DNA from 2 places in the Phyllobacterium sp. CL33Tsu genome. Region 1 is predicted to be linked to the other one. Evidence: predicted binding sites of a transcription regulator. Region 1 holds the regulator's gene; the other holds the start of a gene.
The links. The regulator PhoB, encoded in region 1, activates phosphate uptake and scavenging genes when phosphate is short. The targets are predictions, from matches to a motif close to TGTCATNNANCTGTCAT.
Positions count from the first base shown of each region.

Region 2: BM074_RS08420 (YdcH family protein) is a predicted target of PhoB. The motif match lies at 1,507-1,523, and genes of this name have one in related genera.

Region 1 is NZ_FORJ01000002.1:170,767-174,171, forward strand. Features, by position in the region: gene dmeF (CDF family Co(II)/Ni(II) efflux transporter DmeF) at 1-725, opposite strand, end outside; gene BM074_RS10460 (metal/formaldehyde-sensitive transcriptional repressor) at 722-1,000, opposite strand; gene phoB (phosphate regulon transcriptional regulator PhoB) at 1,162-1,848, opposite strand; gene phoU (phosphate signaling complex protein PhoU) at 1,867-2,592, opposite strand; gene pstB (phosphate ABC transporter ATP-binding protein PstB) at 2,615-3,388, opposite strand.
Region 2 is NZ_FORJ01000001.1:1,731,618-1,735,022, reverse strand. Features, by position in the region: gene BM074_RS08435 (5-(carboxyamino)imidazole ribonucleotide synthase) at 1-557, opposite strand, end outside; gene purE (5-(carboxyamino)imidazole ribonucleotide mutase) at 554-1,051, opposite strand; gene BM074_RS08425 (YdcH family protein) at 1,156-1,359, opposite strand; gene BM074_RS08420 (YdcH family protein) at 1,586-1,765, shown strand; gene BM074_RS08415 (ArsR/SmtB family transcription factor) at 1,882-2,145, opposite strand; gene BM074_RS08410 (MFS transporter) at 2,223-3,405, opposite strand, start outside.

The DNA.
Region 1 (3,405 bases):
TGAGGGACATAGTCGAGCAACACGCCGCCCGCATCGCGGATGAGACCCCATGACCATCTGGCGATAACAAGAGCACCGACAATTCCCATGGCCGGATCGAGCCAAAGCCAGCCGTAAATGCTGCCCGCGAGAAGGGCGATGATGGCGAGGACGGACGTCAGCGCATCGGCAAGAACGTGCAGATAGGCGGCACGCAAATTATGATCGTGACCGTGGTGATGATGGTTATCGCCATGGTGACCGTGGTGATGATGGCTATGGTCGTCGCGCAAGAGCCAGGCACAAACAAGGTTGACGGCAAGGCCAAGCACGGCAACGGAGATCGCCTGCGGAAAACTGATCGAGATCGGGTTGGCAAGGCGTAGGAAACTCTCCCAGCCGATCAGCAGTGCAATAAGCGCGAGGATCACAGCGCTGGCAAAACCTGCGAGATCGCCGAATTTTCCCGTGCCGAAGGTGAAACGCGGATTGCTGGCATTCTTCCTTGCATAGAGATAGGCCAACGCCGCGATCAGCATCGCGGCAGCATGTGTCGACATATGCCAGCCATCGGCGACAAGCGCCATCGAGCCGAAAACCGTTCCCGCCACGATCTCCGCAACCATCATCGTCGCGGTCAGCGCGATCACAAACCAGGTGCGTCGTTCGTTGCGCTCGTGATCGTCACCCAGAAACACATGAGCATGCGTGCCTTGAGGCAAATGGATCGCGTGATCGTGGCTCATTTCAGATACATCCTTACAACGTCGATGAGATCCACGGCGCCCTTGGCGCGTTCGCTGTCCGTCTCGGTGCCGGGATCGACGACGTGCATGCGAATATGATCTTCGATGAGTTCACCCATCAGGCCGTTTACCGCCCCGCGCACCGACGCCACCAGGTTCAAAATGTCGCCGCAAGGCATTTCCGCTTCGAGCGCACGCTCGACGGCCTCCATCTGCCCCTTGAGGCGACGGATCCTTGCGAGGAGTTTTGATTTTTCCTTCGTAGTGTGAGACATAATATAGCCCCCTACCCTATATTTGTGTAAATTTCAAGTCCAGGACACCCGAGGACTGAGGGTTTAAGGACATTCTCGGCGGACTACAAAATACCAAAAGGCGTCGCATCAGCCATCTAGCGCTGATGCGACGCCCTTGTTAGAACCGCAATAATTGAGAATCAGCCGAACGAATAGCCGGCGCCACGTACGGTGCGGATCGGATCTATCGAACGTCCGATATTGATCGCCTTGCGCAGGCGACCAACGTGGACGTCAACTGTGCGATCATCGACATAGATGTCCGCACCCCAGACATTATCGAGCAACTGGCCGCGCGAAAAGACTCGTCCGGGTGACTGCATGAGGAATTCGAGCAGCCGAAACTCCGTCGGGCCAAGTTTTAGCTCGCGCTCCTTGCGGAAAACGCGGTGCTGTTCGCGGTCGAGCTTGAGATCGCCGAAGCTCAGCACGTGCGAAAGCAGGCTCGGATTGACGCGGCGGAGCATGGATTTGATGCGCGCCAGGAGTTCAGGCGTCGAAAACGGCTTGACCATGTAGTCGTCGGCACCGGTCGAAAGGCCGCGAACGCGTTCGCTTTCCTCGCCGCGGGCGGTGAGCATGATGATTGGCAGGATTTCGGTCTCGCGCCGCGCCCGCAGGCGGCGGCAGAGTTCGATGCCCGACAGGCCGGGCAGCATCCAGTCGAGGATCAGAAGATCCGGAACGTTCTCGCGCAGCGCAATTTCCGCTTCGTCGCCACGTGCGATCGTCTCGACAACATAGCCTTCAGCTTCAAGATTGTACCGGAGGAGGACGCTCAGGGCTTCCTCGTCCTCCACAACGGTGATTTTGGGAGCTATTGCCATATCAAGCCTTCAGTTGAATTAGGACTCGGTCGTTTCATCCACAATAATAGTATGTGTCTGGTCTTCCTTGGGACGTTCCGCCGGCAGTTGCGAACCGGTAACAATGTAATAGACTGTCTCGGCAATATTGGTGGCGTGGTCGCCTATGCGCTCGATATTCTTGGCGCAGAACAAAAGATGCGTACAGGCGGAAATGTTGCGCGGATCTTCCATCATGTAGGTCAGCAATTCGCGGAACAGCGACGTATAGAGCGCGTCGATTTCGTCGTCGCGTTCGCGCACAATGTTCACCTGCTGTACCGAGCGCGTCGCATAGGCGTCGAGCACGTCCTTCAGCTGCGTCAAGGCAAGTTCGGCGATTGTCTGCAAGCCGCGGTAGACCGAGAGCGTCTGGCGGGTATCGGTCACGGCAACGACGCGCTTGGCAATGTTCTTGCCGAGATCGCCGATACGCTCGAGATCGGAGGAAATGCGGATCGTCCCGATGACTTCACGCAGGTCGATCGCCATCGGCTGGCGCTTGCCGATGATGGTAATGGCCTTTTCATCGATCTCGCGCTGACCGGCGTCGAGGATCAGATCGTCCGAAATAACGCGCTGCGCCAGCGCATTGTCGGAATTGACCATGGCGGCGACCGCCTGTTCGACCATGCGTTCGGCATGACCACCCATCTCGGCGATCTTGTGCGTCAGGAACTTCAGTTCGTCATCGTAAGAGCGCACAGTGTGCTGCAACTCGGTCATGTGCTTTGTCCTCGTTCCTGCGTCAGCCGAAGCGTCCGGTGATATAGTCCTGGGTGCGCTTCTCGGTGGGGCTTGTGAACATCATTTCCGTATCGCCGACCTCGACAAGATTGCCGAGATGGAACATGGCCGTGCGCTGCGAAACGCGCGCTGCCTGCTGCATCGAGTGGGTAACGATGACGATGGTGTAGTTTTCGCGCAATTCATCGATCAGTTCCTCCACCTTTGCGGTGGCGATCGGATCAAGCGCCGAGCACGGCTCGTCCATGAGGATCACTTCCGGACTGACGGCGATGGCGCGGGCAATGCACAGGCGCTGCTGCTGGCCGCCGGAAAGTCCGGTGCCTGCCTCATGCAGGCGATCCTTCACCTCATCGAAAAGGCTGGCGCGGCGCAGGCTTTTCTCAACGATTTCATCAAGTTCGTGGCGACCCTTCGCGAGCCCGTGAATGCGCGGGCCATAGGCGACGTTCTCGAAAATAGACTTCGGAAAAGGATTGGGCTTCTGGAACACCATGCCCACCCGGGCGCGCAGCTCGACAACGTCGATCTTAGGATTGTAGATATCCTCGTCATCGAGCGTGATCTTGCCGCCGATCTTACAGCCTTCGATGGTGTCGTTCATGCGGTTGAGACTGCGCAGGAATGTCGACTTGCCGCAGCCCGAAGGGCCGATCAGCGCCGTGACCATCTTTTCCGGCACGTCGAGGCTGACACCGAACAAGGCCTGCTTGTCGCCGTAGTGAACAGTGACTTCCTTGCCTTGCATTTTGATTGCGTTGGGCTGGGCGCTCATCTTGTCGTTTACCGCCT
Region 2 (3,405 bases), on a different contig from region 1:
ACCATCGCCTCGAGGATGGCGGGCACCGCGCCGATTGCCGCGTAGCCTGCCTTTGCACTTTCGCCGTTGGCTCCGGTGAACTTGACCTGACCCTTGCCGTCATAGCCGAATCGCCGTGTCTTCAATATGCCCTTGCCATCGAACGCCAGCAGGGCGGCTTCGAGATCGCCTTCGCTTTCGACGATGCGCCATTGCGCCGTCGGAATGCCGACCTTGGCAAGGAACCGCTTTTCCGCCACGCGGTCCTGCGAAACCTTGAGCGCCTCGGGCGGGGGAAACACACTTTTCGTCTCGTTCAGCGTTTCCGCTGCATCGACCGGCACATTCTCGAATTCGTAGGTAATGACATCGCTGACCTCAGCGAGCTGTTCGAGCGCATTCGGCTCGTCATAGGCCGCGAGGATGTGCTGGTTGGCGACCTGACCTGCGGGACAATCGCCCTGGGGTTCCAGGATCACCGTCCGGTAGCCAAGCCGCGCCGCCGCCATCGCCAGCATGCGCCCAAGCTGCCCGCCGCCGATAATGCCTATTGTCGAACCTGGAGATATCATGCTCATGCCTCGTCAGAAGGCCGCAGAGCAACCTTGTCGCTTTGCGCCTGCCGGAATTCATCCAATCGTACCGCAAGTGCTGTATCGTTCAGTGCCAGAACCGCCGCGGCCAGCAATGCTGCATTGACGGCGCCAGCCCGCCCGATCGCCAATGTCCCGACCGGGATACCTGCAGGCATCTGCACGATCGACAGCAGCGAATCCTGCCCCGACAGGGCCTTCGATTCGACCGGAACGCCAAACACGGGCAAAGCAGTCATCGAGGCTGCCATCCCGGGAAGATGTGCAGCGCCGCCGGCGCCTGCAATAATGACCTTGAAACCATCCTCGCGCGCGCCTTTGGCAAAGGCGACGAGACGGTCCGGTGTCCTGTGTGCCGAGACGATCCGGTCGTCATGGGAAATGCCGAGCGCATCGAGCGTTTCGGCGGCGTGACGCATGGTGGCCCAATCGGACTGGCTTCCCATGATGATTGCGACGTCAGCGCGTTTATCTGGCATTGAGCATCCTCTGAAATACGAGGCGGTGTGGGAGTAGGTCGGATTAAAGGAAAAGGTTGTCCCCCGCAAGTTAACTCGCGGACAGGTGCCTGCCGTTCTTGCAATCAGGCAATTATATCGGGGGTGATCTTGTCTTCGAGCTCGATGAGCTTGTCTTTGATGATGAGCTTCTTCTTCTTCATGCGCTGGATGCGAAGCTGGTCGCAGCCCACCTGGATCATTGCTTGTATGGCGGCATCGAAGTCCATGTGTTCTTGTTTCAATCTTGCGACTGCCAATCGAATGTCAGCCTGATCCTGATCGGACATGCAGTGATTCCCGATATTTCGCTGTAATAGAAGCTAGTGACTGGTTGCAGGCAATTCTGTCCTCGCCAGCACGTCGCCATATCACATTTTACACCACAAGAAAATCCTACGAAACAAATTCGACAATTGCTTAAAGTGGTGGCAGACTGTCACGGCTCTGTCACATACTTGCCGCGCGGCAAGTGGAGCACGTACGAGTTGGGCAACAAACCAAGGGAGAAGCCGGATGGCCATTGAGTCTCATCTTGAAACGCTTGAACGTAAGCATGGAGCGCTTGAAAAGCAGATTGCTGATGCGTTGTTAAGTCCCGCCTCCGACGACCTGATGATAAGCGATTTGAAGCGTCGCAAGCTTATGCTGAAAGAACAGATCGAAAGGCTGAAATTAGCCGTCACCCACCACTAGGAAGGTCCCACGAAATTCCATCCGGCAGCTACCCAGCGCCGCGATGGCAGCGATAAAAGAGCCCGGTCTCCGCTTCACGCAGGGACCGGGTTTTTCTTTGCCCGCCATGAGAGTCGTCATCCGCTCCAGAATTGGTCGAGCCATAAATTCAAGTGAAAGAAACCGCTGTCATCGACGGCGTAGATGCGGCGCGTGCCCTCCGATTTCACCTTGACGAGGCGCGCATCGAGCAGCGCTTTCAGGTGCTGGGAAACCGCTGGCCGCGAGATCGGCAGCCCGAGCGCAAGCTCGTTCACGGTTTTTGGCCCGCGGCGAAGTTCCTCAAGGAGGTAACGGCGGTTGGGATCTGAAATGGCTGTAAAGGCATCCGTCTCGACCATGTAGAATAGTCGGTTTAAACGAAGCGCATTGTCAACGGATTTCGTTGTCGAGCGAACCTCCAGAGGTCCGCAAACGCCTATTCCGCCGGGTTTTCGGCGCGCGGGTCAAGCCGCACGCTTTCCGGCGTTACCCGCTCGGCGCCGGCAGTTTTGAAATTGTCCCTGAGCTCTATCGGCACGGGCGCGCGCATGCGCGAGCGGATGATCGCATGGGTCATGATCAGAACATGCGCGAGCGCTGTGACGCCGAAGAGCGCAGATGGCGAAATGCTCTCCATGGCAAGGGCGCCGAGGATGGGACCGAGCATCGTGCCAAAGCCGTAGAGCAGCAGCAGGCCGCTCGTAACTTTGACGAAATTTGCCGAGTCGGCAAAGTCATTGGCGTGGGCGACAGCGACGGGATAGAGCGCATAGGCCAGCCCGCCATAGATCGCCGTCATGATCAGGATGATATAGGCGTTGTGCGGCGAGATAAGGAAGATCAGCAGGCCGATCACAGCAGCTGCGCCGCCAACAATCGCAAGGACGTAGCGTCGGTCGGTGCGGTCGGACATGCGGCCGACGGGGATCTGCATCAGCGCGCCGCCCATAACCGACGCGCTCATCATCAAGGCGATCTCGGTTGTCGAAATGCCCGTGGAGGCGCCATAGACCGCACCGAGCGTACCGAACGCGCCGTTGGCCACGCCAATGAGGATACAGCCCAGAAAAGCCACGGGCGAATTGCGGTAGAGGGCCCTGAGATCAAGCTGGACTTCCGTCAGCGGTTTCGGACTGCTGGCGGTCGAAATGGCAGTTGGTATCAGTGCGAGACAGAAGAGGATGCCGGTCAGCATGAAGAACGTCCCCGAGCGCACGTCGCCAAAGCCGATCATCATCTGGCCTACCGTGATGGAAGCGAAGTTGACCACCATGTAGAGGCCGAAAATCTGGCCGCGATTGGAGTTCGTCGCCCGCTCGTTCAGCCAGCTTTCGATAACCATGTAGGAGCCCGCCATGGCAAAGCCGGTCAGGGCGCGCAGGGCGATCCACGCTATCGGTTCGACAAGGATCCCGGTGAACAGCGCAACAATTGCCGCGATCGCGGCAAAGGCGCTGAAGGCCCGCACATGGCCCACCCGCCGCACCAGGCGCGGCGCAAGCAGGCAGGAGGTGATGAAGCCCCCTGCCCAGGCCGTCCCGAGGAGGCCGAGCGAGGTCGTCGAGAAGCCTTCAGCACCGCCGCGCAGTGGCAGGAGCAAACCGTGCAGGCCGGACGCC